One region of the Serratia sp. LTN-2 genome, then DNA from elsewhere that is predicted to be linked to it. Evidence: predicted binding sites of a transcription regulator. Region 1 holds the regulator's gene; each other region holds the start of a gene.
What was found. The regulator CRP, encoded in region 1, controls carbon source genes, mostly activating them, when cyclic AMP is high. The targets are predictions, from matches to a motif close to ATGTGANNNNNNTCACAT.
Positions count from the first base shown of each region.

Region 1 (7,626 bases):
GATGCAGGTGGGCACTCATGGCACTACCTACGGCGGCAACCCGCTGGCCTGCGCGGTGGCGGAGGCGGCGCTGGATGTGATCAATACGCCGGAGGTGTTGAGCGGCATTGAGCAGCGCCATGCGCTGTATGTGCAGGCTTTGCAGAATATCGGCGATAAATACGGTATTTTCACCGCCATTCGCGGTATGGGGTTGCTGATTGGCGCCGAACTGACGCCGCATTATCACGGCAGAGCGCGTGACTTCCTCACCGCCGCCGCTGCGCGTGGGCTGATGATCCTCAACGCCGGGCCGAACGTGATTCGTTTCGCGCCGTCGCTGGTGGTGGAGCTGCAGGATATCGAAGCCGGCATGGTGCTGTTCGAGCTGGCGGTGCAGGACGTGATCAACGCCTGAAGCCCGTGCGGCGAATAACGGGGCGCGGCATGCCGCGCCCTTATTGATCGCGCAGTTTGCGCTTGAGCCAGATGCCGTGGTGCGGGCGCTGGCGCCAGGCCAGCGACGAAATGGTATGCATCACGCTCAGGTGCGACAAAATGCGCCGCAAATGACGTTCCATCTCGGTGACGGGCATGTCCGGATGCAGATCTGGCGGCTGCATGATGCCGCTGTTGTCGCTGCTCGGGCCGTCGTATTCCAACCGCTGCTGGCAGCTTTGCAGCGCAATTTCACAGGTTTGCAGATAGGCTTCCGCCAGTTTCGGCGTCAGCATGTAGTGCTCGCGCGCCAAAATGGTCATGGCGTTCAGGTGTTCGACGATGAACTGGCTGTGCGTGACCCACAGCCGCATGTCCGCCAGATAGTTCGACGCGAACCCCGGCTCCTGCATCGCCTGATTGAGCGAGGTGAACAGCGCGTTGTGCGCCTGGTTGACCTGCATGCGGGTATAGGCCAATGCGGTGGCGTCCGGTTCCGGTTGCTTCAGCATCAGTCGCAGCGCGGCCTGATCGTTCTCCAGTGCCTGATGGGCATTCTTGCGCAGCAGCCCGCTTTGCCACTGCGGCCACAGCCAAATGGTGCCGCCGAACGCCAGCACGCAGCCTATCAGCGTATCGATCAGACGCGGCACCAGAAAATGCGAGCCGTTCAGCGCCAGCAGCTGCAGGGTGTAAACCGCCGTGACCGTAAAGCCAATCACCGACAGCCCGTAATTCTTGCGCGAAACCAGGTAGGCCAGCAGCGTGATCACCAGCATGATGCTCAGCGTTTCTCCTTCCGGCAGCTGCAGCTGCAACAGCCCGGCCGCCAGCAATAGCCCGGCAATCGTGCCCAGCGCACGGTGCTGAATACGCACCCGGGTGGCGTTATAGCCGTTTTGACTCACCAGCATGATGGTGAGCAGGATCCAGTAAGGCTTCGGCAGGTTGAAAACCGCACCCAGGCTGCTGCCGACCGCCAGCGTCACCCCCAGCCGCGCGGCGTTGCGCAGGGCGGTGGATTTGAACGACAGGTAGCTGGCCAGCGCCGGCCAAAACGGCAGGCGGTGCTGGCCGGGCATCAGGTCGCGGCGGTACAGCGGATGCTGGGTGCGCAGCAGGCGAGCGATGCGGCTGAAGTGGTAATAACAAAACTGGCCGACCGGGTTATCGGGATGCTGCGCCGCCATTTTTTCCAGCGCCGCCAGTTCGTGGCTCATGGAGAAGCGCTTCGAATGTTGATGGTAGAGAATATCGTGCGCCACCACGCGCAGCCGGCCGGCGATCACCTGAGCGTTGCGGCGAATGATCGCTTCGGCCTGGCTCTGCTCCACCAGTTTTTGCACCTCCTCCGGCAGATGCAGGCTGACGGTGATGTGCTCCTGCAGATCCATCGCCACCTGAAAGGCGCGCTGCAGGCGCTTTTGTTCGAGGTTGTTGGCGTGCGGCAGGAAATTGAGCTGTTGGTATAAAAGGCTGATCAGATCCATCACCTTTTGCTGGCGCACCAGCAGCGGCGGCAGCGCGGTTTGCGGGTCGGTGTGTTGGGTCAGCAGCGAATACTTGGCTTCGAAGTAGTCCGCCAGTTCCAGATAAAGCTGGCTCAACGTCTCGCGCATCGGCTGCTCTTTCCACAGTTTGAACCAGAACCAGGTGAATAAGCCGTACCAGGCGGTGCCGATCGCGTACAGCAGCGGCGCCTGCCAGATTGGTACCGTGCCAGCCATGCTGAGAGCGAAGATGGCGGCCACCAGCGCCGCCGGCAACAGCCGGGCGTGCAGCGGGCTGATTTCGCCAGTGACGCCGAGCAACAGCGCCAGACCCAGCATCAGTGCCGGCAGCGGCAGATGCCACAGCAGGGCCTGTTGCAGCAGCAGGCTGCTGAGGGCGAACAGCGCACCGCCGACGATCAGCCGTTTAAAGAAGCGCTTATGCGGCGTGTCGAGACCGGCGATATTGCAGCAGGCGGGCACCAGAGAGAACATCAGGCCGAGCTGCAGTTGGCCGATCAGCAGGCCGAACAGCACCGGCAAGCACAACACCAGCGTTTGTCGCAGTGCGTAATTGACTTCCGGGTGGTAGATCAGACGACGCCACATGGCAGCGAGCAGATAAAAAACGGCGCAGATTGCGCCGTTTTTTCAGGGATTAACGGGTGCCGTAGACGACAATGGTTTTGCCGTGGGCGGAAATCAGATTTTGGTCTTCCAGCATTTTCAGAATACGGCCAACGGTTTCGCGCGAGCAGCCGACGATCTGGCCGATTTCCTGACGGGTGATTTTGATCTGCATGCCGTCCGGGTGAGTCATGGCGTCGGGTTGCTTCGCCAGATTCAGCAAGGTTTGCGCGATGCGGCCGGTAACGTCCAGGAAGGCGAGGTTGCCCACTTTTTCGGAAGTGACCTGCAGGCGGCTCGCCATTTGGGCGGACAGACGCATCAGGATGTCCGGGTTCACCTGGATCAGCTGGCGGAATTTCTTGTAGGAAATTTCGGCCACTTCACAGGCGGTTTTCGCGCGAACCCAGGCGCTGCGCTCCTGGCCCTCTTCGAACAATCCGAGCTCGCCGATGAAATCCCCCTGGTTGAGGTAGGACAAGATCATCTCTTTACCTTCTTCATCCTTGATCAGCACCGCGACGGAGCCTTTCACGATGTAGTAAAGCGTTTCGGCCTTTTCACCTTGGTGAATCAGCGTACTCTTCGATGGATATTTGTGGATATGGCAATGAGACAGGAACCATTCGAGAGTAGGGTCTGTTTGCGGTTTGCCGAGAACCATTCGCTGTTATCCTCTGTTGTTATCGCTGCCTTGTGTCACAGGGGTCAGAGTTCCCTGTAAAACCCGCCTGTAGCCGCTGTTATGAGCGAGGGCTACCGGCAAGTTTTGAGGCGTGTCATAAAAATACGCTGTCGCTCTAGCATATTAACTTGCCGTAAGCGCTGCAAGCTACATTCTGTTAACATACCGGTAAAGGAGCCTTTCTCTGGGCGTTTCCCTGAAATGCAGTGTCCCGGAAAGATTTATTGCGGCTCTGTTTGTAGCACAGAGTAAGGCGGGTGTCTCGTGTTGTCTCGCTTCAGCATGATTAGCATCAGGTTACGTTGCCTGTTTCTATGCGAAAGCGTACTCTGATTTTAAGAAATCAACCGGAGTGACCAGAATGCAGGCAAGAGTTAAATGGGTGGAAGGGTTAACGTTTTTGGGTGAATCGGCCTCCGGCCATCAGGTACTGATGGACGGCAACGCCGGCGATAAAGCGCCCAGCCCGATGGAGATGGTGCTGATGTCGGTAGGCGGCTGCAGCGCGATCGACGTGGTGTCCATCCTGCAAAAAGGGCGCAATGACGTGCGCGATTGCGAGGTGAAGCTGACCTCCGAGCGCCGCGAAGAAGCCCCGCGGCTGTTCACCCATATCAACCTGCACTTCATCGTCACCGGTCAGGATCTGACCGACAAGATCGTAGAGCGAGCGGTGAACCTGTCGGCGGAGAAATACTGCTCGGTGGCGCTGATGCTCAACAAAGCCGCTACGGTGACCCACAGCTTCGAGATCCGCCAGCCGGCGTAATCGAGACGGAGCGCGGCCAGCCGCCGCGCTCAATGCGCTTATTCGATCTTCTTGCCTTCCAGCAGCCGCTGCACCAGCGGCGCCATGATCAGCTCCATCGCCAACCCCATCTTGCCGCCCGGCACCACCAGCGTATTGATGTGCGAAATAAACGATCCTTGCAGCATCGCCAGCAAATAGGGGAAGTCTATCTGATCCAGCCCGCGGAAGTGGATCACCACGAAGCTTTCATCCAGTGACGGAATGGCCTTGGCGGCGAACGGGTTGGAGGTGTCCACCGTCGGCACGCGCTGGAAGTTGATGTGGGTGCGCGAGAACTGCGGCGTGATGTAGTTGATGTAGTCTTCCATCGAACGCACCACCGAATCCATTACCGCTTCGCGGGAGTGGCCGCGCTCGCCGGTATCGCGGATCAGCTTCTGGATCCATTCCAGGTTGACGATCGGCACCACGCCGACCAGCAGATCGACATGTTTGGCCACGTCATGGTGCTCGGTGACCACGCCGCCGTGCAGCCCCTCGTAGAACAGCACGTCGGTCGGCGCCGGCAGCGGCTCCCACGGGGTGAAGGTGCCCGGCACCTGATTGTATGGCACCGCTTCGTCGTAGGTGTGCAGGTACTTGCGCGAACGGCCGGTGCCGTTCTTGCCGTAGTCGATAAAGCTTTGCTGCAGCAGGCCGAAGTCGTTGGCCTCGGGGCCGAAATAGCTGATGTGTCTGCCCAGATCGCGCGCCTTGCGGATCGCCGCGTCCATCTCCGGCCGGGTATAGCGGTGGAAACTGTCGCCCTCCAGCTCGGCGGCGCGAATGTTGAGCTGCTGGAAGATTTTGCGGAACGCCACGCTGGTGGTGGTGGTGCCGGCGCCGCTGGAACCGGTCACCGCGATAACGGGATGTTTGGCAGACATGGTGGTTGTCACTCCGTGTTGAATGCGCCGGCGTCAGGGGATTATTGTGGCTCTTGTTGACGCTCTCTATGTCAGGAAAAAATGGTGCGCGCTGGTTTGCAATGCCCCATTGTTACCTGATTTTTTCCGTCAGTCATAGAACCGAGCGCCACTAAATTTCTTCCTGCCCGGCGCGGAACTGGCCGCGCGGCATGATGTTGACGCTCTCGTGCAGTTCCGACCACACCAGCACCACGTCGCCGTTTTTCAGCTGGCGGCGCACGTCCTCCACCTTCTGCTCCAGCGAGCGCTCGTGCTCGCCATAATCGGTGCCTTCGCGCAGTACAAAGGATTCGATCAGGCTATTCAGGGTATCGGTTGTCAGCTCTTGCCAGGGAATGATCACGTCGGGATGTCCAGATAAGGGGAAAGCCAGGCCGGAATGCGATGCTCCAGCCACATGTGCGGTTTTTTCAGCGTGCCGCCGACGAAGCCGACGTGGCCGCCGTACTCGGTCAACTGGTATTCGATATTGCGCGGCAGGCCGGCGACGTCGGGGATCACCTCATGGGTCATGAAGGGATCGTCCTTCGCATGGATGATCAGCAGCGGCGTCTGGACAGCCGGCAACAGCGGCAGGGCGCTGCAGCGGCGATAATAGTCGATAGCGTCGCTGAAGCCGTGAATGCGCGAGGTGATGGCGTCGTCGAATTCGCGGATGCGCCGCAGGCCGTTAAGCTGTGACAGCTTGAGCGGCAGGGTGTCCGGGTAGTGCAACAACTTACGGGTGGCGTTTTGTTTCAACTGCCCCAGCAGGTAGCGCTGATAAACGCGAGAGAAGCCTTGCTCCATGCGATAGGCGCAGGGCTCCAGCATCAGCGGTGCCGAGACCACCACCGCCGCCTGCAGCAGGCTGTCGGCGCCTTGCTGCGCCAGATAGCAGGCCAGCATGTTGCCGCCGAGCGAAACGCCTACCGCCGCGGTCGGCACCTCGCCGTAGCTGTCGCGCAGCCAGCGCAGGAAGAAGCGCGCGTCTTCGGTTTCACCGGAGTGGTAGATGCGCTGCTTGCGGTTGGGCACGCCGCTGCAGCCGCGAAAGTGCATCACCACGCCGAGCCAGCTGCGCTCGCGCCAGGCGTTGAGCAGGCCGTGCGCGTAGGGGCTGTAGAAGCTGCCTTCCAGGCCATGAAACAGCACTGCGCGCGGTTTGTCGCGCGCCTGCGCCGGATCCTCGCTCCAGGCGAGATCGACGAAATCGCCGTCGGGCAATTCCAGCCGTTGCCAATGCGGTTTCAATAACACGCGGCGGCGCACCAGCCGCGGCAACAGCGTTTGCAGGTGCGGATTACTGGCCCCGGTCAGGGGGCGAAAGACGTCATGCATAGGCTGAGTAAAAATGTTGTTGGCGACTATTGTGAGATCCCAGACGCACTGTTAGCTTCAATACCAATAACTAACAATGATACTGCAAAAAAGCGCCTTGGGTGAGGAGCACCCGTGCCATGGAACCGAGTTTATTCCTGTCGATGCTGGGCTTCCTGTGGGTGGCCGCCATCACGCCTGGCCCCAATAACCTGCTGCTGACTACCTCCGGCGCGAACTTTGGCTTTATGCGATCGCTGGGGCTGATGATCGGCATCATGCTCGGCATGCAAAGCATTTTGCTGTTGGTGGCCTTCGGCGTCGGCAGCCTGATCCTGGTCTATCCGTCGCTGCACCTGATCCTGAAAATCCTCGGCAGCCTGTACCTGCTGTGGCTGGCGTGGAAAGTGGCCACCGCCGCCTATGAAAAGCTGGAAACCGAGGTGGCGCCGCCGCAGCCGGTGCGGCTTTATCAGGGCTGGCTGCTGCAGTTCCTCAACCCGAAAGCCTGGCTGATGGCGTTGGGCGCGGTGGCGAGTTTCAGCCTGGCGGGCGACAGGTATAACGGTTCCATTGCGGCGATTGCGCTGGGCATTTTGGCGGTGAACATCGTCGCCGGCATTATCTGGCTGGCGTTCGGCACCGTGATCGGCCGCCTGCTGCACAGCAAAAAAGCCTGGGTTATCTTCAACGTTTCCATGGGGTTGTTGACTGCAGCCTGTGTGTTACTGATCTGGCATTAAGGAGCGAACGATGGCGGAAAACTATTATCACGTGGTCGCCTTTACCGGCGAAGGGCTGCGCGGCAACCCGGCCGGGGTCTGTCTGCTGACGCAGCCGCTGCCGACGGAGCGGCTGCAGGCGATCGCCAACGAGATCGGTCTGCCGGAAACCAGCTTTGTCTGGGATGATGGCGACATGACTGCCATTCGCTGGTTTACCCCGGAACGCGAGGTCGATCTTTGCGGCCACGGCACGCTGGCGGCGGCGCATGTGATGTTCAGCGCGGTTAACCCGGCGCTGCAGGATATTCGCTTCCGTTCGGCCAGCGGCGAGCTGTTCGTCAAGCGCGATGCGCAGGACCGGGAGCGGCTGGTGCTTGATTTCCCCGCCCGGCCGCCGCAGAAAGTCGCCGAGCCGGCGGGCCTTTCGGCGCTGTTGGGCGTGCAGCCGCAAGAAGTGTGGCAGGCGAAAGCGCTGCTGGTGGTGGTGGAAAACGAGGCGCAGGTGCGCGCGCTGCGGCCGGACATTCCCGCGCTGATCGCACTGGCCGGGCGGGCGGTGATCGTCACCGCGCCGGGTAACGTCGTGGACTTTGTTTCGCGCTATTTCACCCTCGACGGCGGCGAGGATCCGGTCACCGGCTCCGCACATTGCACGCTGATGCCT
Region 1 covers NZ_JCAXDO010000010.1:193,797-201,422, forward strand. Annotated here, with positions in the region: gene argD (bifunctional acetylornithine/succinyldiaminopimelate transaminase) at 1-397, shown strand, start outside; gene AC6BYQ_RS19015 (YccS/YhfK family putative transporter) at 438-2,516, opposite strand; gene crp (cAMP-activated global transcriptional regulator CRP) at 2,566-3,198, opposite strand; gene AC6BYQ_RS19025 (OsmC family protein) at 3,581-3,988, shown strand; gene AC6BYQ_RS19030 (phosphoribulokinase) at 4,027-4,896, opposite strand; gene AC6BYQ_RS19035 (YheU family protein) at 5,048-5,281, opposite strand; gene AC6BYQ_RS19040 (hydrolase) at 5,278-6,258, opposite strand; gene AC6BYQ_RS19045 (LysE family translocator) at 6,378-6,980, shown strand; gene AC6BYQ_RS19050 (PhzF family phenazine biosynthesis protein) at 6,991-7,626, shown strand, end outside.

Region 2 (7,626 bases), on a different contig from region 1:
CCTGGCGACCGATCTGACCGTGCGCATCTTCGGCGCGCCATTGGCGCGGCGCATTATCCTGGCGGTGATGGTGCCGGCACTGTTCATCTCCTATGTGATCTCCACCGTCACCTATCAGGGAGAGTGGCAAGGGTTTGCCGCACTGAGCAGCTTTAACCTGTTCGTGGCGCGCATCGCCGTGGCCAGCTTTATGGCCTATGTGCTCGGCCAGATCCTCGACGTGCACGTCTTCAACCGCCTGCGTCAGCGCAGTGCCTGGTGGGTGGCGCCGGCGGCGGCGATGTTCTTCGGCAACATCAGCGATACGCTGGCGTTCTTCTTCATCGCCTTCTACAAGAGCAGCGATCCCTTCATGGCCAACAACTGGGTGGAGATCGCGCTGGTGGATTACAGCTTCAAAGTCATGATCTGCCTGCTGTTCTTCCTGCCGATGTACGGCGTGCTGCTGAACATGCTGCTCAAACGCATCGCGGCGCGCAGCGGCGACCTGCAGCCAGGCTGAACCGTGCTATGCTGGGCGGCCCTATCCTCTGGAGGCCGCCGATGACTCCGCTCACCCGCACCGCCACGCTCGAAGAAATCCACCGTCTGTATCAACGCATCCCCGAATTCGGCGGCCTGCATAGCCTGGCCGATCTGCAACAGCGCATCGGCGCCGCCCCCGCCAGCCTGCTGATCGCCGAGATCGACGGCCAACCGGCCGGCTTCAAACTCGGTTATCAACAGCAGGAGACGGTGTTTTACAGCTGGCTGGGCGGCGTGCTGCCGGCGTTTCGCCGCCATGGCGTCGCGCAGGCGCTGCTGGCCGAACAAGAACGCTGGGCTCGGGCGCAGGGCTATCGCCAACTGACGGTCAAAACCCGTAATCGATTTCGCGCCATGCTAACGATGCTGCTCACTCACCACTATCAGATTGTTCAGCTGGAAAAGAAAGGCGAAGTGGCTGATTATCGGCTATTACTGGAAAAAAACTTGTGACAACATCTGCCTTGCATTTCAACCTGGAATAGGTTGCGATACGACAGTAAATCCCTACCGGAAAGGAAGAAGGAAGCCCGATGCGTAAAGTAGCGAAATTGATGGGTATCAGCCTGCTGGCGCTTGGCCTCGCGGCCTGCGACGGCGACACCAAAGACACCAAGGCGGCAACGGACGGTACGGCGGCCAGCGCCTCAGCGGGGCAGCAGGTCAGCCTGTTAAACGGCAACCTGGCGTTCACCCTGCCGGCCGGCATGGCGGATCAGAGCGGCAAACTGGGTAACCAGGCCAACAACATGCACGTTTACGCTGACACCACCGGCCAGCGCGCAGTGATTGTGATCCTCGGCGACAAGACCGCCGACAGCCTGGAAACGCTGGCCAAGCGCCTGGAAAACACCCAGCGCGCGCGTGACGCCAACCTGCAGGTGATCACCAACAAAGCCATCGACGTCAACGGCGTGCCGCTGCGTCAGCTGGACAGCATCATCACCAGCGGCGGCGAAAAGGCTTACTCTTCTATCCTGATCGGCTCGCTGAACAACAATATGCTGACCATTCAGGTGACGTTGCCGGCAGACAACCAGCAGCAGGCGCAGACCGAAGCCGAAAGCATCATCTCCACCCTGAAGCTGAAGCAGTAATCCTACGGGGCCGGCTTGCCGGCCCTTGAACGTTAGGCCAGCGCCTGCGCCAGCAGGGTGATCGGATGCTCGCAGCGCTTGCTGGTGGACATTTCGATCTGCCACTTGCAGGTCTCGCAATCGGTCACCACCAGATCCACCCCGCTCTCTTCTATCTGCCGGAACAGCGGCGCGCCGATGCCTTGCGACGTGGCATAGTTCTCCGACTTGAACCCGTAGGTGCCGGCGATGCCGCAGCACTGCGAATCCAGCACCACCAGCTCCAGCCCAGGTATCTGGCGCAACAACTCCAGGGTGTAGGCGGTCCAGCCCATTTTCTCCATATGGCAAGGCGTGTGGTAAGCCACCCGCAGCGGCGTGTGCTGCAGCGGCAGGCTGCGCCCCTGATTGATCAGGCGATAGAGATAGCGCGTCGCCAGCTCTACCCGATCGCGCACCGGGGTGGTGTCCACGTCCAGCAAATGGGGGTATTCGTCACGCAGGGTGAAGGTGCAGCTCGATGAGGTCGCCACCACCGGAATACCGCGCTCCAGCACCGTTTCCTGCAGCGATTCGGCGTTGACTCTGGCCTGCTTTTTCGCCTGCTCGATAAACCCGTTGGCGATCAGCGGCACGCCGCAGCATTTCTCGCGCTTCAGCAACTGTACGCCGATATCCAGCGCGTTGAACACTCGGATCAAATCCTTGCCCAGCTGCGGGTGGTTGTAGTTGACGAAGCAGCCGTGGAAGAACGCCACCTGCTCGGCGTAACGCTGCTGGGCCTGCGCCTGTTGCCGGTACCAGCGGCGGAAGGTGCCGAACGAATACTTCGGCAGTTCGCGACGATGATCGATCTTCAGCGCCTTGTCCAACAGCTTGCGCACCGGTTTCAGCCCGGTGGCGGCGTTGACGATCGGCGCAAACGGCGTCGACAGCGATCCCATGATGTCGGTATGGCTAAGGATGGCGTCGCGCAGCGTCGGTTTGCTCTGGGCGAAGTCGGCACGGGCGCGTTGAATGATGTCGCCGATTTTGACGTCCGATGGGCAGGCCACTTCGCAGCGCTTGCAGTTGGTGCAGTATTTCAGCGCTTCGTCATACAGCGCCGGGTCTTTCAGCCGCAGCCGTTCGCCGTCCGGCCCCGCCTGTTTCGGCCCCGGGTAGAGCGGGTTAACTTTGGCGACCGGGCAGTAGGTGGTGCAAACGGTGCATTTGATGCAGCTTTCAAAGCTGTGGTCCTGATGCAGGCTCATGCGTTCTCCTCCGCGGCGATCTGCTGCGCGACGTGCAGCGCCCCGATCAATGACACGCCGGCGCCGCAGCCCTGCTGCAGCGGATCGTAACCGCCGGCGACCGCGCCGATGGCGTACAGATTGTCGAACGGCATCCCCTGTTTCATCGCCCGCAGCCTGCCGTCGGTGCGCACGCCGAACTGCAGATAAGGCTGCGGCGCGAACAGTTCGCGTTGGCTCCAGTCGGCGCGATCCGCGCGGCTGTGCACGTCCAGCCCGAAGATAGGCTCACGCACCCGGTCGAACTCCGCTACCAACCCGTTGCTGAAGAAGCTGCCGCTGGCCAGCACCACCTGCTGCGCCCGCAGCGGAATATCGCCATGGTTGCGGGTGTACAGGCCGGTGACGCAGCCGGCTTCGCACTCGGCGCGCACTACGCTGTCACCCGGCATGAAAACGCCACCCAGCTGCTGGAGACGCCGCCGCAGCGCCTGATGCAAGCGCATGCCGGGCACCGAAGGCGGCAACGTCGGCAGCAGTCGGATCGGCTTGCCGACCGCATCCTGCAGCACCGCCAGCGACGCATCATCCTCCAGGCCCAGACAGGCCGGCAGGAAGAGCGCCTCGGCCTCACCCGCCAGCCGCCGCAGCTCTTCGGCCATCGGCGGCAGGCTTTCCATCAAATCCAGTACCCGGGCGATGTTCACCGCGCGGAACTCACTGGGGTTATTGCGCAATCGGTCCAGCGCCGGCACGTGCAGATAGGCTACGTCCGTCTGCACGCCGAGCTCCCGGCTTAAGGAGTCGGCAGCCATCTGCGGCTGGAAGTCGAGGAACCCTTCGATGCCGATCACCGCGATGCGCCGCCAGGGCAACTGGCCGGTCAGCGGCAGCGTCGGGATCGCCTGCGGGCTGAGCCAGGTGGCGCGGCGCGTGCCGAGCGGCGTAATGCGCAGATGGTTTTTGGTCCCCTCACCCTGCAGGTTCAGCCCGCAGCGTTCCAGCAGCCGTTGCGCGGCGGCGGACAGCGCCGCCACCCGGCCGGGGCCAATCAGAGAATACGGATGCTGCGGCGCCTGCTGCGCCAGCTGCGGCAACGCCGCCAACGGCATCTCGACCGGCGTGCCGTCCGGCAATCTCGCCAACAGGTCGAGCGAACCGGAGGAGAAGTAGAGCGCGCTCTGGCCAGAACTGACCACCGCGCAGCGCTTGCCCTGCTCGGCCACGGCAATGGCGCAGCTCAGGCCCGCCAGGCCGCCGCCAATCACCACTACGTCAAATCGCATCATCCGCCTCCTGCCCCTTGTCGGCCTGGGCCTCAAGCCCGCATAACCCTTGATAAACCCAACTGGTAAATTCGCTCTCGCGCAGCGCATCGCCCCAGGCGATCGGCCGAACGCCTTTCCATCGTTCGTTGAGGAACTGCGACAGCTGCGCGATGGACTGCTGCGGCGTGCTGACGTTAAAGCGCGTCAACAGCCCGGCGGCGCGACAGGCGCAGAGTTCCCCCTGGCAGGTGCCCATGCCGACGCGGGTGCGGCGGCGCAGATCCACCAGGTTATTGACGGTCAGCGAATTGACCGCATAGCGCACTTCCCCGGCGGTCACCGCCTCGCACTCGCACACCAGACTGGTGTCGAGCCGATCGGCCGCCGGCACCTGGCTGGCGCGATCCCCGTGCCGGTAAATCGCCGAACCGCGGATACTGGCGGGCAGTGCAACCACGCTGCGCACCGTTTCCTCCGCCGACTGACGGGATCCCGGCAACGCGTCCTGCGCGGTGGTGCACGGGCTGTTTACCCCGAGCTTTTCACACACCTTGTCGGTGGCCCACTCCGCCATCAGGCGGTAGGTCATCAGCTTGCCGCCGGTGATGGTGATAAACCCTTCCAGCCCGTCGCGGGCGGCGTGATCGAGCAGCACGATGCCGCGGCTGACGTTGCGCCCGCTGGGATCGTCGTCGCTGGCCACCAGCGGCCGCACCCCGGCATAGGCGCGCAAAATGCGGGTCTGCGCCAGGGTGGGTGCCAGCAGCGCCCCTTCGCGGATCAGAATGTCCACCTCCTGCGGGGTCACCAGCATGTTGTCAATTTGGTCGTAGTCGATATGGGTCGAGGTGGTGCCGATCAGCGAGATGGTGTCGCCCGGCACCAGGATGTCGGCGTCCGCCGGTTTGCGGCAGCGGTTGATCACCATGTTGTTGATGCGATGGCCGAGGATCAGCAGCGCCCCCTTGGCCGGGAACATGCGGATGCGCAAATCGGCGTATTCGGCGATCTGCTGGCCCCAGATGCCGGCGGCGTTGACCACCACCGACGCGTGCAGCTCATAGCGCCGCTGACTCTGATGGTCGTAAACGCGCACGCCTGTCACCCGATCGCCGCTGCGCAACAATCCCACCACCTGGTGGTAGGTCAGGATCTGCGCGCCGTGTTCGCGCGCGTCCAACATGTTGGCGGCGGTCAGCCGGAAGGGATCGACGGTGCCGTCCGGCACGCGCACTGCGCCGATCAGCGCGGGGTTAGCCGCCGGCTCCAGCCGCAGCGCCAGCTGCGGGTCGATCGCTTCGGCGTCGATGTCGGCCTGGCGACAGGCGGCGATAAACTGTTGCTGATACTCCAGCGAGTCCTGCGGCAGGGTGATGAACAGCCCATCGGTGCGCTCGATACAGTGATGCGCGATGCGTTTCAGGATGCGGTTCTCTTCGATGCACTCGCGCGCCGACTCGCCGTCAGTCACCGCATAGCGCGCGCCGCTGTGCAGCAAGCCGTGGTTGCGGCCGGTGGCGCCGGTGGCGATGTCATGACGCTCCAGCAAAATGCAGCGCAAGCCGCGCCGCGCACAATCGCGGGCAATGCCTGCGCCGGTGGCGCCGCCGCCGATGATGATCACATCCGTTTCGCCGCCGTCAAAATAGCTGCTCATTTCGCTCCCTCAGGATCGGTAGTTATGAGCCTATTGAGCCACGGTTATTAGGGTCTTTGTTTGATAAGGAACAAGAACGAACATGAAACGAAATAAAAATGTCCACAAAAAACCATCAATGTGATCATAATCACGATTTTTGGACGTTTTTCTATTTCATAACGTTAACGAATCGCTCAAAATCCGCCGTGGTTTCATGAAAGTGTAACAATTGCGCCATTCGTCACAGCGACACCAGGCGTATTTGATGACAATGGCGCTCGTTATGGAACACAAAAACACCACATTCGATATCCGCTCAATCATCAAATGAACGTAAAAGGTCATATTGATGTGATAACAGATAAAGCCATCGGAGGCGCTCATGTTGAGTATTTTTAAGCCGGCCGCACACATCGCCCGTGTGCCGAGCGATAAGGTAGACCCGCTCTACCGTAAGCTGCGCTGGCAAATTTTCCTGGGGATCTTCTTCGGTTACGCCGCTTACTATCTGGTGCGTAAGAACTTCACCCTGGCCATGCCTTACCTGATCGAACAAGGCTTCAGCCGCGGTGACCTCGGCTTCGCGCTGTCGGGCATCTCCATCGCCTACGGCTTCTCCAAATTCATCATGGGCTCGGTCTCCGACCGATCCAACCCGCGGGTATTCTTGCCAGCCGGCCTGATCCTGGCGGCGGCGGTAATGCTGTTCATGGGCTTCGTGCCGTGGGCAACCTCCAGCATCGCCATCATGTTCGTCCTGCTGTTCCTGTGCGGCTGGTTCCAGGGCATGGGTTGGCCGCCGTGCGGCCGCACCATGGTGCACTGGTGGTCGCAGAAAGAACGCGGCGGCATCGTTTCCATCTGGAACTGCGCCCACAACGTGGGTGGCGGCCTGCCGCCGCTGCTGTTCCTGCTGGGTATGGCCTGGTTCAACGACTGGCACGCGGCGCTGTACATGCCGGCCTTCGGCGCCATCCTGGTGGCCCTGATCGCCTTCGCCCTGATGCGCGACACTCCGCAATCCTGCGGCCTGCCGCCGATTGAAGAGTACAAAAACGACTATCCGGACGACTACAGCGAAAAAGACGAAGAAGAGCTGACCGCCAAGCAGATCTTCATGCAGTACATCCTGCCGAACAAGCTGCTGTGGTACATCGCGGTCGCCAACGTGTTCGTCTACCTGCTGCGTTACGGCATTCTGGACTGGTCGCCGACCTACCTGAAAGAAGTGAAGCACTTCGCGCTGGACAAGTCTTCCTGGGCCTACTTCCTGTATGAGTACGCCGGTATTCCGGGCACTCTGCTGTGCGGCTGGATGTCGGACAAGGTGTTCAAAGGCAACCGCGGCGCCACCGGCGTGTTCTTCATGACGCTGGTGACCATCGCCACCGTGGTGTTCTGGATGAACCCGGCCGGCAACCCGACCGTGGACATGATCTGTATGCTGGTCATCGGCTTCCTGATCTACGGCCCGGTCATGCTGATCGGCCTGCATGCGCTGGAGCTGGCGCCGAAGAAAGCCGCCGGCACCGCCGCGGGCTTCACCGGCCTGTTCGGCTACCTGGGCGGCTCGGTTGCGGCCAGCGCCATCGTCGGTTACACCGTGGACTTCTTCGGTTGGGACGGCGGCTTCATGGTGATGATCGGCGGCGGCGTGCTGGCGGTTATCCTGCTGCTGCTGACCATGCTGAACGAGAAGAAACATCACGCGGAAATCGCTGCCGGCAAGCGCGGCTAACCGTCACACGACTTTTGCATGATTTAAAGGCCGCCCTGCGGCCTTTTTACTACCCTGCCCCCAACAACACGGAGAAAACGGAATGCGGACTCAAGTCAAAGCCCTGCTGACAGGGATCATTCTCGCCACCTCAATGGTCAGCGCCGCG
Region 2 covers NZ_JCAXDO010000006.1:218,033-225,658, reverse strand. Annotated here, with positions in the region: gene AC6BYQ_RS14545 (7-cyano-7-deazaguanine/7-aminomethyl-7-deazaguanine transporter) at 1-502, shown strand, start outside; gene AC6BYQ_RS14540 (GNAT family N-acetyltransferase) at 544-978, shown strand; gene AC6BYQ_RS14535 (DcrB family lipoprotein) at 1,059-1,622, shown strand; gene glpC (anaerobic glycerol-3-phosphate dehydrogenase subunit GlpC) at 1,655-2,854, opposite strand; gene glpB (glycerol-3-phosphate dehydrogenase subunit GlpB) at 2,851-4,119, opposite strand; gene glpA (anaerobic glycerol-3-phosphate dehydrogenase subunit A) at 4,109-5,758, opposite strand; gene glpT (glycerol-3-phosphate transporter) at 6,123-7,478, shown strand; gene glpQ (glycerophosphodiester phosphodiesterase) at 7,561-7,626, shown strand, end outside.
Region 2: a site for CRP is predicted at 5,877-5,894, ahead of glpT (glycerol-3-phosphate transporter). Genes of this name have one in related genera too.

Region 3 (7,626 bases), on a different contig from region 1:
ATCTGATAGAGCCGGAGCGCCGCGTCTCGCTGGCCGCCTGTCTGCTGATGGCGTTCGGCGTCGGCGCCAGCATCGGGCCATTGGCGGTCGGCGCGCTGATCGAACCGCTGGGCGGCAATATCCTGTACGCCTTCTTCGCCCTGTGCGGCGTGCTGTTGGCGGCCCTCAGCCGCACGACGAAAGCGGAGGAACCGCAGCTGGCGCAGGACGCGCCGGTGCCGCACATCCCGCTGCCGGACAGCCTCGCCAGTTCGCCGCTGTCGCCGGCGCTCAACCCGACCTTCGATGAACAGATCATTCACGACACCATGCCGCCGCCGGAAGCGGCGCCCGAGGTCGACGATCCGCAGCCCGAAGAACAAGAGGTGGAGCCTTTGCCTCAGGGCGCCGATCCGGAAGAGGACACCGGCCTGAAAAAGGCGCACGCCATGCTGTAAACGGCGGCGTTACAGATCCTGGAAGGAGCCCAGCAGGAAACCGCGTTCGGCGATCGTCGCTTTCAGCGTCGGCGCGGTCAACACATCCAGCTCGACGAGGCGCGGGTGGCAGTATTGGCTCTGCAGAATGGTCGCATCGAGAAACGCCGGGTGGCACATTATTTCCAATGACTCGACGCCCTGCTCGTCGGCACGCGCCAACCTCTGCAGGAACAAGGCTTCGGAGATAGCCTCACCGTAGAATCCCGCGTCAAACGCATCGGTGCTGCAGGGCATCTGCAACGTAATATCGCGCCGTTTCGCCTCTTCGCGATCGAGGCGCAGCGGCAGACCCTGCGCCTGCGCGAACGCCTCCACCAGCGGATAAATCTGCGGCTGCATATGCACATGGTGGTGGCTATCGATATGCGTCGGCGGCCGGCCGAACAGCGTCACGAAGCGCGCGAACTGGCGCTGCAGCTCCTCGTGAATTTCGTCCAGCTGCAGCTCGCCGGCCTCGGCGCGGCGCCACAGCCATTTGCCCAGTTCGCCATGTTCGTTGACCAGCGAAGGCATGGCGCCCAGCGGCTTGCCATGGGTCAAAACGAAATGCAGCCCGATCGGCAACCCCGGATATTGCCGGCTGAGCGCCGCCGCGTGCTGCGCGCCGCCGCCGTTCACCATCGCCGTGGTGGAGGAAACGACGCCATGCTGATACGCCTCGATGACGCCATAGTTCTGCCCTTTGCTCAGGCCGAAATCGTCGGCATTCACGATCAGTAGTTTTTCCATAGAGACTCCCGCGGGATAGATTTTTGGCAAGGGAAGGCCGACCGCTCGGCGCGGCATTCCCCCTCGTTAAGGTAAAAATCAAATGATTAACCGACCGGCGTCCTGAAGCTCATCGGCATATCGGCGTTGATACTGATCGGGAGCGGCCCTAAAGAGGGCCGTAACACTTTTTTCGGTAGTTGCCTGGGGTCACGTCGGTGAGCCGCTTGAAGTTTTTAATGAACAGGCTGACATCGCCATAGCCGGAATCAAAAGCGATGTCGGAGACCGAATAGTTGGTGACCTCCAGCTGCGTCTTGGCGAAGTTGATGCGAATCTCATTGATCACCTGCATCGGCGTCTTCTGATAGTAGCGCCGCATCGCCCGGGTCAGGTACTCCTGAGTTTTCCCCGACAGCGCCACCATGTTCGCCAACGCCTTTTCGCCGAACATCGCCTTGTCATGCATGCCGGCCAGGGTGTTCTTCAGCCACTGCGGGATATCATCGCCGCCGTCGTTTTCTTCTTTATAATGTCGGATGCGGCTGATCACGTAGAAGGTCAATGTTTCGAGGAATTCGGCGAAGTCGTCCTCGCGAAACTGCGGCGAGCTCACCACCGATTCGATATAGGCCAAAAACTCGCTTCTCAGGCTGTAGGCCTGCGAGGCGACGAAACAACGCGGCAGCTGTTGCAAGTAATGCTCTTCAAAGAACGCTTTGCTGACCGCCACGTTGAAGATTTTCGTCGCGCCGAACTCGTAAAAGCTCTGGTGGTAGGAACCGATAGGAATAAAGACGAAATCCCCCCGTTCCAGCAGCACCCGTTTGCCGTTGATCTCCTGATAGCATTTGCCGCTCAGCACGATGGTGAACTCGTAATAGTCGTGCTGATGCAGCCCGGTGGCGCTTTCCACCTTGTTGTAGATAAACAGGTGAAAATCTTTGCAGTTAAAGAAATCCTGCTCGCGAATCAGCTTCACGTCGTTTGCGCTCAGTGAAATTCGGTTATCGGACACGGCGCCGGCCTCCCGTTAGTCAAATCCGTTGCGTCTGGCCGCCTCGGCAAACCAGTAACCGCTTTTCTTGATGGTGCGCCGCTGATCCGCCCGATCCAGCCGCACCAGCCCATACCGATTCTTGTAGGCATTCAGCCAGGACCAGCAATCGATAAAGGTCCACAGATGATAGCCCTTGCACTGCGAGCCTTCCGCCAGCGCGCGGTGCAGCCACTTCAGGTGCTCGCGAATAAAGTCGATGCGGTAATCGTCCTCCACCCGCCCATCGGCACCGATAAACGCTTCTTCGCCCTCGACGCCCATGCCGTTTTCCGAAATATAACAAGGCAGATTGCCGTAGTTCTCTTTCAGATCCATCAGGATGTCGTACAGCCCCTTCTCATAGATCTCCCAGCCGCGATGCGGATTGATTTTGCGGCCCGGCATTGCATAGTAGCTGAACAAATCCTCCGGCGATGCGATTGGCCCTGCGGCGCAACGCCCCTCTTTCGCCTGCACCCTGCGCGGCTGGTAGTAGTTGACGCCGAGGATATCCACCACGCCGCCTTCGATCAGCTGCGCGTCCTGCGGCTCGCAGTGCGGCATCAGCCCATACTGCTCCAACAGGTGCAGCAGCGCCGTCGGATAACGCCCCTTGGCGACCGGATCGAGAAAGCTGCGATTGAGCAGCAGATCGGCGTCGTGTGCGGCCTGCAGATCCTCCGGCGCATCGGAGCGCGGATAGGTCGGGCTCAGATTCAGAATGATGCCGATGCTCCCCGGCAACCCGCGCGCTCTGAAACGCTGCACCGCCATGGCATGCGCCAGTACGCTGTGATACGCCACGGTGACCGCCCGTTTGAAGTCCACCACGCAAGGGTAGTGCAAGTCATTCAGGTAACCGGCCTCCACCGGCACGATCGGCTCGTTGAAGGTGAACCAGTGGGTGACCCGATCGCCAAACAGGCCGAAACAGGTATCGGCGTAACGCGCGTAGGCCTCGATCACCGCCCGGCTTTCCCAGCCGCCGCGCTGCTGCATGCACAGCGGCATATCGAAGTGATAGAGATTGATAAACGGGGTGATGCCCTGCGCCAGCAGCTCGTCGATCATCGCGTTGTAGAACGCCACCGCCTGCGGGTTCACCTCGCCGTCGCCGTCCGGGATCAGCCGCGACCACGAGATCGACGTTCTGAAGGTATTGTGGCCCAACGTTTTGAGCAGCCCGATGTCGGTGCGGAAATGGTCATAAAAGGTCGAGGCCTCGGCCGGCCCGACCCGATCGTGAAAGCGCTCGGGCGCGATCTCGTACCAATAGTCGAAGATGTTGCGGCTCTTGCCGTCCCGCGCGGCCGCCCCTTCAGACTGCGGCGCGGAGGTGGCGCTGCCCCACCAGAACCCGTCGGCAAATTGATATTCCATACTCGCGTCCCTCGCGGGGCGGCCGCGCCGCCCCGTTCCACAGTTAGAATTTCAGCGCGTTGGCGATGTCTTCTTCGCTTTCTGTCGCCGCATCGATCTGGCTCTGCGCCTTGTTGGAGATCGCCACGAACGGCAGGTAAATCACGGTGGCGACCGCCAGGTTGAACAGGCTCAGCAACATGGCCATGATGCTGCCGTTGGTGTTGAAGAACGCCCCCAGGCCGACCGGCATGGTCCAGGGCGCGATGTTGGTGATCGGCGGGATCAGCCCGGAGTAATAAGCCAGCGAGGTGATAATGGTCAGCACCGGCTGCACCAGAATAAACGGAATGAACATCACCGGGTTCATGATCACCGGCAGGCCGAACAGGATCGGCTCGTTGATCTGGAAAATGCCGGATGGTGTCGCCAACTTGGCGACCTGGCGGTAATCCTCGCGGCGCGAAGCGATGAAGATGGCGATGATCAGGCCCAGCGTCGAGCCGGTGCCACCGAGGTAGATATAAGAGTCGACGAACGGTTTCGCCCACATGTGGAACTCTTTACCGGCGGCCACCGCCGCTTCGACAGAACCGTATTTGTTGTACAGCTCCACGTTTTCCAGCGCGAACGGCGTCATGATGCCGCTGTCCAGCGCCGCCAGCGCCATGGAGCCGTGCACCCCAAAGAACCACAGCAGCGAAGAGAACAGCACGTACACCCAACCCACCACGCTGCCCATCTTGGCCAGCGGCGCCGAAATGCCGTCCATGATGATCTGGTGGAAGTTGGTGCCCCAATGCGCCAGCGCGAACGCCACCAGCCCCATGATGGAGAGGATGATGAAGCCGGGGATCAGCGCCGAGAAAGAGCGCGACACCGAAGCCGGCACGCTGTCCGGCAGGCTGATCACCCAGTTGCGCCGCACGATGAAAGCAAACATCTCAGCCACCGCCAGCCCGATCACCATACCGGAAATGATGTTGGCGCCGCCCAGCCAGTTGGCGCCCACCGCATAGGCCTCGCCGACGTTGAACGGCGTGACGGTCATGAAGGCCGCCACCGCCAGCAGTGCCGAGGCCAGCGGATCGACCTTGCGCTCTTCGGCCAACGCCATGCTGATAAAGAACGGCGTCATCAGGGACATGATCCCCAGCGTACCGTTGTAAACGCTGCCGCCGATGCTCTTCAGGCCGTTAAGCGTCTCGATGGTGGAGGCGTCCAACCTCACGCCCAACGAATAGAAGAACGATCCCTCACCGAAGCTGAGGAACACGTTGTTGATCAACACGAACATCGCCCCGGTCAAGGTCAGCGGCATCAGGCGGATAAAGCCGTTCTTGATGGCGTTGACGTGGGGCTGCTTACCGATTTTTACGGCGAAAGGCAGGATAACCTTCTCGAGCGAGGCAATGAGGGTATTCACGGCGGCCTCCTGTTATTGGTTGGCTTTCTTGATGGCGGCCACCGCGGCCTTCAGTACGCCCAGCCCATCGACCTTGCCGTACAGCAGCGGATCGATGACTTCCACAGGTTTGTTGGGCAGCTGTTTTTGCACTTCCGGCAAGGTGTAGGCGATCTGCGGCCCCAGCAGGATCAGATCCGCCTCAACGCCCTTCTCGGCGGCCAGCGCTTCCGGGTAAGCGGCGATGATCACCGGCACTTCATATTTCTCTGCCTGCGCCTTCATTTTTGATACCAACAGGGAAGTGGACATACCGGCAGAACAAAACAGATAGATTTTTTTCTTTTCCATACCAAGCACCTCAGATAATCAAAAAAACCCCGTGTTATTTGTATGCCAGATGCAATCACGATTGCTTCACGCACATTCCTTATGAAAATTTCCGTCACGTTGCCCTGGTTACGGACAGTATACGGAGCATGAAAAACGGATCGGTAAGCCAGGAGGGGACATAACCGTCTCTCATTGACCTGGCGGATTGACCCTCTTCACATTTCGCACAAAAAAATAGTGTGACCGGGCTCTCAAATAACCGATAAAAACTCAGAATATTCGCAATAAATACTCAAATAGCAATTATAAACAGCCAGTTATGAACGCGCTGAGAATTTAAGGGTTTATTTGAGCCGGAACAAATGGAGAGGATATAAAAATAGTTCAGGCTTGATTCCCCCCTGCCATCCCGCACGCGGTGGCGTGGGGAGGATTACGTGGGCAGACGCAGCAACTCGATCATCGTGGTCAACGCCACGGGGTGATTTCTACGATTGGGATAATAGAGGTAAAAACCGGGAAACGGCGCGCACCAGTCGGCCAACACTCGCCGCAGCCGACCGCTCGCCAGGTGTTCTTCCACCTCCTGCTCGATGGCGAAAGCAATGCCGACGTGTGCCAACGCCGCCTGCAGCAACAGTCTGGCGTCATCCACGATCAGCGGGCTGTTGACCGCCACGGAAAATCGCTGCTCGCCCTGCTGAAACGCCCATTTGTAGCGCTCGCCCGAAGAGGCCTTGCGCCAACCGATGCAGCGATGCTGCAGCAAATCCTGCGGGTGTGCCGGTTCGCCATGCCGTTGAAAATAGTCCGGCGTGGCGACGATGGCAAAACGCAGATCTGGCGTCACGCGCACCGCGCGCATATCGTTGTGCAGATCCTCACCGAGCCGGATACCGGCGTCAAAGCCTTGTTCGACGATGTTGGCGAACCCCTCGTCCGCCACCACTTCCAGCGTAATGCCGGGGTACTCGCTGGCCAAGCGCCCCAGAAGCGGCACGATGGCGAGCTCGATGGCCGAACGCGGCGCGTTGATGCGCACCAGGCCGCGCGGCCCGTCGCGAAACGCATTCAGGCTCTCCAGCGCGGCGTCGATATCGGTAAAGGCCGGCACCAGCTGCGCCAGCAGATGCTCGCCGGCTTCTGTCGGCGAGACGTTGCGGGTGGTGCGGTTCAGCAGGCGAATGCCCACCTGCGCCTCCAGCTCGCGCAGGGTGTGGGTCAGCGTCGGCGGCGTTACGCCCAGCCGAGCGGCGGCGCGGCGGAAGCTGCGTTCACTGGCGATAGCCACAAAGGCCGCCAGGCCGGACAGTTCGGGTTTCTTCATGCTATTGATATAAATTATCTAATAGTGAGATGAATTTTTAGCGGATAGTTATCCGTCATCTAACAACATAGCATTGCGATCGAACCCATTACCAGGTATCGATGCGATGATTAATGCTACAGCTCCAACTCATGAAACGCCGCGCAGGCTGGCGGGTAAAGTCGTACTGGTGAGCGGCGGCGGCACCGGCATCGGCCGCGCCGCAGCGCTGGCCTATGCCCGCGAGGGCGCCAAAGTGGCGTTGGCCGGCCGGCGCGCGGCGGAGATCGAAGCCACGGCGCGCGATATCGCGTTGGCCGGCGGCGACGCCCTGCCCATCGTGACCGACGTCGCCCAGGAGGGTGATATCCGCCGGCTGCTCGCCGCGGTGACCGCCCATTACGGCCGGCTCGACGTCGCCTTCAACAACGCCGGCATCATCGGCAACTTCGCCCCCATCACCGAACAGACCAGCGAAGATTTTGACCGGGTTATCGCCATTAACCTCAGAGGCGTCTGGCTGGCGATGAAATACGAGATTGAAACCTTCCTGGCTCAACGCTCGGGCGGCGTGATCATCAACACCTCCTCCTGGCTGACCCACGGCGCACTGGCCGGTTCATCCAGCTACTCCGCCAGCAAAGGGGCGCTCGATGCGATGATCCGCGCAGTGGCGCTCGAATACAGCGGCCAGGGCATCCGCGTCAATAACATCAACCCCGGCATCATCGACACGCCGATGGCGCGCGGCAGCGTGGCCGACAGCGCGGCGTTCGCGCCCTTTATCGCCCATACGCCCGCCGGCCGCCTGGGCGAATCGGAAGACATCGGCGATGTGGCGCTGTGGCTGGCGACGGACGAGGCCCGCTTCATCACCGGCCAAAGCCTGCTGGTGGACGGCGGTTACACCATCGCCGGCATGCGTTGAGGAGACGAGGTCATGAACTACGTTCGGCTTGGCGACAGCGGCCTGAAGGTGTCCCGCCTCTGCCTGGGT
Region 3 covers NZ_JCAXDO010000008.1:7,106-14,731, forward strand. Annotated here, with positions in the region: gene AC6BYQ_RS16135 (MFS transporter) at 1-437, shown strand, start outside; gene chbG (chitin disaccharide deacetylase) at 447-1,208, opposite strand; gene chbR (transcriptional regulator ChbR) at 1,357-2,205, opposite strand; gene AC6BYQ_RS16150 (glycoside hydrolase family 1 protein) at 2,221-3,606, opposite strand; gene chbC (PTS N,N'-diacetylchitobiose transporter subunit IIC) at 3,650-5,011, opposite strand; gene AC6BYQ_RS16160 (PTS sugar transporter subunit IIB) at 5,024-5,341, opposite strand; gene AC6BYQ_RS16165 (LysR family transcriptional regulator) at 5,757-6,650, opposite strand; gene AC6BYQ_RS16170 (SDR family NAD(P)-dependent oxidoreductase) at 6,757-7,557, shown strand; gene AC6BYQ_RS16175 (aldo/keto reductase) at 7,570-7,626, shown strand, end outside.
Region 3: a site for CRP is predicted at 5,527-5,544, ahead of AC6BYQ_RS16160 (PTS sugar transporter subunit IIB). Genes of this name have one in related genera too.

Region 4 (7,626 bases), on a different contig from region 1:
TGTGACCGTTTCGCTGTCACCGCAGGCGGCGAAAGCCATGTCGCCGCAGGGCACGCTGGTCATCTCGGTTACCGACGGCGTCAGCCCGGTGCCGGTGGCGGTAAAACAATTGCCGCTGAGCCGTTTTCCGCTGTCTTTCTCTCTGGATGACAGCAACGCCATGATGCCCGAGCGTCTACTCTCGGCGCAGCATCAGGTGCAGGTGCGTGTGCGCCTCTCACAGGACGGATTGGCCACGCCGCAGCCGGGAGACTGGTTCGGCGAAAGCTCGCTGCAGACATTCAGCGGTAAAGAGCAGGTTAGCGTTCAGATAAACAAGCAGGTCCCTGAAAAATAAGACCGAACGTGTTTTTATGGAGAAAAATATGAATTTTCGCCTGACTGGGGTGGCATTCGCAACGGTATTACTGGTGGGCTGTGCCAGCGCGCCAGACAACGAGCCGCAAGGGCGTTCCGATCCGCTGGAAGGATTTAACCGGACGATGTTCGACTTCAACTACAACGTCCTGGATCCTTATATCCTGCGCCCGGTCGCGGTGGCGTGGCGCGACTATGTGCCGATGCCGGCGCGTAACGGCATCAGCAACTTCACCTCCAACCTGGAAGAACCGGCCAGCATGGTCAACGCCTTCCTGAAGGGCGATCCTTACCGTGGGATGATCCACTTCAACCGTTTCTTCCTGAATACCCTGCTTGGCATGGGCGGCCTGATCGACGTGGCCGGCATGGCCAACCCGAAACTGGCGCGCGAAGAGCCGAACCGTTTCGGCAGCACCTTGGGCCATTACGATGTGGGTTACGGTCCGTATGTGATGTTGCCTGGCTACGGCAGCTTCACGCTGCGTGAAGACGGCGGTGATTTTGCGGATACGCTGTATCCGATGCTGAGCTACCTGACCTTCTGGATGTCGGCGGGCAAATGGGTGGTCGAGGGTATCGAAACTCGCGCCCAACTGCTGGATTCCGACGGCCTGCTGCGCAACTCCTCCGATCCTTATGTCATGGTGCGCGAGGCTTACTTCCAGCGCCACGATTTCATCGCCAACGGCGGTTCGCTCAAGCCGGAAGAGAACCCGAACGCCAAGGCGATTCAGGGCGAGTTGGACGAGATCGACTCGCAGTAATCTCTGGCCTTATGCCAAAGAAAACCCGCCATCAGGCGGGTTTTTTTATGCCGACGGCGAGCCGCGGGCAAAGAAAAAGCGCCCCGTGGGGCGCTTTGGCATATTTCTCAAGCGAGATTAGAAGCGGTAGTTGAAGTTGGCGCCGTACAGCCAGGCCTTGCCCACAGAGTTGAAGGTGTAAGGGCCTTCGTTGATGGTGACTTTCTGGCCGTGCATGTAGGACACGCCGACGTCAACCGAAGCGTCTTTGTTGAACGCATAAGAGGTACCTGCACTGACCCAGAAGCGGTCCTGATCCGGAATGGAGATGGAACGGTTCTGTGCCGGCACCGGGCTGTCATCGAAGGCAACGCCGCCGCGGAAGGTCCAGTTGTCGTCGTAGAAGTAAGTGGTACCCAGCGCGATGCGGTAAGCGTCGCGGAAGCCTTCATGCTTCTGGAACAGCGTTTGACCGTTGCTGCCGGTGGCTCTCAGCTCCTGGAACTGACTCCAGCTGGTGTAGGCCAGGCTGTAGTGGATGGCCCACTGCGGTGCCACTTTGTTGTAACCGGACAGTTCCCACATTTCCGGCAGGTTCAGATCCAGAGAACCTGGGATGGTGCTGCCGCTGGTGCCCCACGGTAAGCCCACGCCCAGCGCCTGGGTAATTGGGTTGTACTGTGCCGGCAGGCTGCTCTTGTAGTCACCGTCGAACTTGATTTTCACTTCAGAGCGATAGGTGAAGCCGTAACGGTTGTTTTCATCCACTTCGTACAGCAGGCCGGCGTTCCAGCCGAAGCCCCATTTATCGCCTTTCAGGTGAGAAATCTGGGTGTCGCCAGGGATTTGAGCAATCATCCCGGCTTGCTGAGGCGTTAATTTACCGGTTTGCAGGCCTTGACCGGCAAGCAGCTTCGGCAATTCACCAGCGTAGCGTTCCAGTTTGGCTCTGGCGTAGACGGCATCAAAGCCCAGGCCGAAGCTGAAATGTTGATCCAGGCGGTAAGCGCCGCTCAGGTTCAGGTTCAGGGTTTCCAGATCGGTTTTACCGCCGTAAGCGCCCGCGGTGTAGCCGTCGTTGAATTCGGTCGCCAGGCCGTAGTTGCTGGTGACAGAGCCGCCTACGGCGAACTGATCGTTAATCGGGTGAACGTAATGCAGGTTCGGCACCCAGGCGGTTGGCGCGATGTTTTTCGCATCCAGGCTGGCGCCGGAAGGAGATTTGCCGGTGATGTCTACGTCTGGATCGATGAAGACCGCGCCGATGGAGAGTTCCGGGCGGGTATACATCATCAACAATGCCGGGTTGCGGCTCGCGGAGGCCGCCGTATCCGCCATGGCGCCTTCGCCAGAATACGAACGTCCTAAACCAGCTGCTGAGAACTCGTTCAGCTGGAATCCTGCGGCAGACACGTTTGAAGAAATAATTGCCACTGCAGCTGCGAGAGCTGATTTAGTCAATAGGTTTTTCTGGCTCATGACCAAAACCTCATTATGTGTTTATTATTTAAACTATTGTTACACGAAGTAACAAGGAGCGCGGGATTGTAGGGTCCGTTATCGTTCAGACAAATCAGACCAGTGGCTGAAGTATAGGTCTGACCTGTGAAGATGTTGCAAGTTTGTTTTTGAAATATTTCTAACCTGATATCAAAAAAGAGATCCGCTTAACAAAAAGCCAGCGGTAAATAACAAAATTCTTACTATTCCTTAGCAGACGCTCATTTTTATTTGTGATTTCCATCACTTAAAACACCCAGTAAAAGTAAGTGCTAGTGATTGCCTGCGCGGAGGAGTAAAATACCCGCAGAATTTTGTGGCTTTGTGCCGGTGAGTAAAACGGCAATTTGGGCTGATAACAGAGGCCCTTGAGGAGAACCAATCATGTCAGATGCAATTAATAAATGCAGCGCCCAGGAAACCGCAGCCTGCTGCTGTGTGGATGTCGGCACCGTGATGGATAATACCGATTGCACCGCATCCTACAGCCAAGTGTTCAGCAATCAACAAGATGCGGAGGCGATGTTGGCGGCCCTGAGCGAAAAGGCGCGCGCGGTCGAATCCGACCCTTGTGACATCAGCAGTAGCATTAAACCGGTTGACGGCGGCGTGCAGTTGGAGGCCGATTTCACCTTCGCCTGCCAGGCGGAAACCCTGATCTTCCAGCTCGGCCTGCGTTAATCCCGCTTTACCCCCGGCGCCGCCTGTTGCGCGCCGGGGATTTCCTTTCCCGTATCCCTCCTGTAGAAAGTGCGCCTGCTCGCAGTTTTGATCTCTGCCGGTTTGCCAAATGTAACCGTTTGGTTAACAATGACCTCATCAGGTCAGACCTCTTTCTGCCCATTGCGCTGACGTTATTTTCTTCAGGAGCATTTATGAGTAAGGCACTGCCGTTGGTGACCCGTCATGGTGACCGCATTGCGATTGTGAATGGACTGCGTACCCCTTTTGCCAAACAGGCGACCGCCTATCACGGCATTCCGGCGGTGGACTTAGGGAAAACGGCGGTGAGCGAGCTGTTGGCGCGCAGCGGTATCGATCCGCAGCTTATCGAGCAACTGGTGTTCGGCCAGGTGGTACAAATGCCCGAGGCGCCGAACATCGCGCGTGAAATCGTGCTCGGCACCGGCATGAGCGTCCACACCGACGCCTACAGCGTGTCGCGCGCCTGCGCCACCAGTTTCCAGGCGATCGCCAACGTGGCGGAGAGCATCATGGCCGGCAGCATCAGCGTCGGCATCGCCGGCGGGGCCGACTCTTCTTCCGTCTTGCCGATCGGCGTCAGCAAAGCGCTGGCGCGCACGTTGGTGGACGTCAACAAGGCGCGCACGCTGTCGCAGCGCCTCAAGCTGTTCAGCCGGCTTAAATTCCGCGATCTGATGCCGGTGCCGCCGGCGGTGGCGGAGTATTCCACCGGCCTGCGCATGGGCGATACCGCCGAACAGATGGCGAAAAGCCACGGCATCACCCGTGAAGCGCAGGATGCGCTGGCGCACCGTTCCCACGAGCTGGCGGCCAAGGCCTGGCGAGAGGGCTGGCTGCGCGACGAGGTGATGACCGCCTACGTGCCGCCTTACCGCGCGCCGCTTTCTGAAGACAACAACATCCGCAAAGACTCCAGCCTGGCTTCCTACGCCAAGCTGAAGCCGGCGTTCGATCGCAAGCATGGCAGCGTCACCGCGGCCAACAGTACGCCGCTGACCGACGGCGCGGCGGCGGTATTGATGATGAGCGAATCGCGCGCCAAAGAGCTGGGGCTGCAGCCGCTGGGCTATTTGCGCAGCTTCGCCTTCGCCGCCATCGACGTGTGGGAAGACATGCTGCTGGGGCCCTCCTACGCCACGCCGCTGGCGCTGGATCGCGCCGGCATCGGTCTGGCGGATCTGACGCTCATCGACATGCATGAAGCCTTCGCCGCGCAAACGCTGGCTAACCTGAAGATGTTCGCCAGCGAAGCGTTCGCTCGCGAGAAGCTTGGCCGCAGCCAGGCGATCGGTGAGGTGGACATGGACAAATTCAACGTGTTGGGCGGTTCTATCGCCTATGGCCACCCGTTCGCCGCCACCGGCGCGCGGATGATCACCCAGACGCTGCATGAGCTGAAACGTCGCGGCGGCGGGCTGGGCCTGACCACCGCCTGCGCCGCCGGCGGGTTAGGGGCCGCGATGATCGTGGAGGTGGAATAATGAGCTTCGAGAACGCATTGCACGAACAGCGCGCCACGCCGTCGGCTTTTCAGCTGACGATTCGCCCCGACAACATCGGCGTGATCACCATCGACGTGCCGGGTGACAAGGTCAATACGCTCAAGGCCGAGTTCGTCGAACAGGTCAACGACGTGCTGATCCGGGCGCAGCAGCATACCGCGCTGGAAGGGCTGGTGATCGTTTCCGGCAAGCCGGACTCGTTTATCGCCGGCGCCGACATCACCATGATCGCCGCCTGCGCCAGCGCCAAAGAGGCGGAGACGCTGGCCAAAAAAGGGCAGAGCACGCTGGCGCAGATCGCCGCTTTTCCAGTGCCGGTGGTGGCGGCCATTCACGGCGCCTGCCTGGGCGGCGGCCTGGAGCTGGCGCTGGCCTGCCACGGCCGCGTCTGTTCGCTGGATGACAAAACCGCGCTCGGTCTGCCGGAAGTGCAGCTGGGTCTGCTGCCGGGCTCCGGCGGCACTCAACGTCTGCCGCGTCTGATCGGCGCCGCCAAGGCGCTGGATATGATCCTGACCGGCAAGCACATTCGCGCCCGCCAGGCGCTGCGCATGGGGCTGGTGGACGACGCCGTGCCGCCGTCGATTTTGTTGCAGACCGCTATCGAGCGGGTGAAGCAGGGCTGGAAGCATCAGCGCGAGCTGTCGTGGCAGGATCGCCTGCTCAACGGCCCGCTGGGCAGAAACCTGCTGTTCAGCATCGTGCGCAAGAAAACGTTGGCGAAAACGCATGGCAACTACCCGGCGGCGGAGCGCATCATTCAGGTGGTGCGCACCGGGCTGGATCACGGCAGCGCCAGCGGCTATGAGGCCGAAGCGCGCGCCTTCGGCGAATTGGCGATGACGCCGCAGTCGGCGGCGCTGCGCAGCCTGTTCTTCGCTTCCACCGCGCTGAAAAAAGAGCGGGGCGGCAATGCCAGGCCGCACGCCTTGCATCGCGTCGGCATTCTCGGCGGCGGCCTGATGGGCGGCGGCATCGCCTGCGTTACCGCCACGCGCGGCGGGTTGCCGGTACGCATCAGAGACATCAATGAAACCGGCATCAATCACGCGCTGAAATACAGCTGGGATGTGCTCGGCAAGCGGGTGCGCAGCAAGCGCATGCGTCCGGCGGAGCGGCAAAAGCAGATGATGCTGATCTCCGGCTCTACCGATTACACCGGCTTTGAGCAGGCGGATATCGTGGTCGAGGCGGTGTTTGAGGATCTGGCGCTGAAGCAGCAGATGGTGGCCGAAGTCGAAGCGCACTGTGCGCCGCATACCGTATTCGCCTCCAATACCTCCTCGCTGCCTATCGGCCTCATCGCCGAGAAAGCCCAGCGGCCGCAGCAGGTGATCGGTCTGCACTACTTCAGTCCGGTGGACAAAATGCCGCTGGTGGAAGTGATCCCGCATGCCGGTACCAGTGAAGAGACCATCGCCACCACCGTGGCGTTGGCGCACAAGCAGGGCAAGACCGCCATCGTGGTGGGCGACAGCGCCGGTTTTTATGTCAACCGCATCCTGGCGCCGTACATCAACGAAGCGGCGCGCTGCCTGCTGGAAGGCGAGCCGATGGAATCGCTGGACAAGGCACTGGTGGATTTCGGTTTCCCGGTCGGCCCGATCACGTTGTTGGACGAAGTGGGCATCGACGTCGGCACCAAAATCATTCCGGTACTGGTCGAGGCGCTGGGACCACGTTTCGCCGCACCGGCCGCGTTCGATGCGGTGCTGAAAGACGGGCGCAAAGGGCGTAAGAACGGCCGCGGCTTCTATCTCTACCCGAGCGAGGGGCAGCAGCGGCAGCGGCGTAAACGTGCGGATACCTCTTTGTATTCGCTGCTCGGCGTCACGCCGAAGGCGCATATGCTGCCGGCGACCATCGCCCAGCGCTGCGTGATGATGATGCTGAATGAAGCGGCGCGCTGCCTGGAGGAAGGCGTGATCCGCAGCGCGCGCGATGGCGACATCGGTGCGGTGTTCGGCATTGGCTTCCCGCCGTTCCTCGGCGGCCCGTTCCGCTATATGGACGAGCTCGGCGCCGAGAAGGTGGTGAAGACGCTGGAATACCTGCGCCAGCAGCACGGCGAGCACTTTACTCCGTGTGAACGCCTGCAGCGCATGGCGCAGCAGGGCGAGCGTTGTTACCCGTTGGGGAGCTGAACGCAGGGCGGCCCGATTTGCACTATAGTTGCAACAGGGCCGCGTTGTGATCGCCATCACTCCTTGCAACAGCGTCAGCCGGTGAGGCTGTACAGCATGGCTGCGGCAGCGGTAAGTTAGCTTGACCGCCATCAATAAATTTCATGGCGGCGAGGTTAAAATTTAACCCGTTGAATTGATTGTTCTGTGAGCAATCAGGGTTTGCCAGGGGAGGGTTGCTGTAAAAAACAGCATTTTCTTTAGGCAAACTTTCAGGCAAAATGCCCGGCCGCCATAAAGAGACGGCGCGTTATCGTTTTAAAGCTTTGGCTTTGGGGTTGTAAAACTCGGCGGTACAGCACGCACGGCGTTTCTGTATAGCGTTACTTTGTCAACAACAGCGGTGCAATATGCAAGTTTTGATTATGCGTCACGGAGAGGCGGCGCTCGAGGCAGCCAGCGATGCGGTAAGGCCCCTTACCCTGTGCGGCCGCGACGAGTCCCGTCAGATGGCGGCCTGGTTGAACACCAAGTCTGTGGATATTGAACGCGTGCTGGTCAGCCCTTATCTGCGGGCCGAACAGACGCTGGCGACGGTGCGTGAAGCCTTGACGCTGCCGGAGGGCGAAGAAGTGCTGCCCGAGCTGACCCCGGGCGGCAACGCCGAACAGGTCGGCAGCTATCTGCAGGCGC
Region 4 covers NZ_JCAXDO010000003.1:505,846-513,471, reverse strand. Annotated here, with positions in the region: gene ccmI (c-type cytochrome biogenesis protein CcmI) at 1-337, shown strand, start outside; gene mlaA (phospholipid-binding lipoprotein MlaA) at 366-1,124, shown strand; gene fadL (long-chain fatty acid transporter FadL) at 1,242-2,582, opposite strand; gene AC6BYQ_RS09565 (YfcZ/YiiS family protein) at 2,988-3,284, shown strand; gene fadI (acetyl-CoA C-acyltransferase FadI) at 3,479-4,789, shown strand; gene fadJ (fatty acid oxidation complex subunit alpha FadJ) at 4,789-6,954, shown strand; gene sixA (phosphohistidine phosphatase SixA) at 7,344-7,626, shown strand, end outside.
Region 4: a site for CRP is predicted at 2,835-2,852, ahead of AC6BYQ_RS09565 (YfcZ/YiiS family protein). Genes of this name have one in related genera too.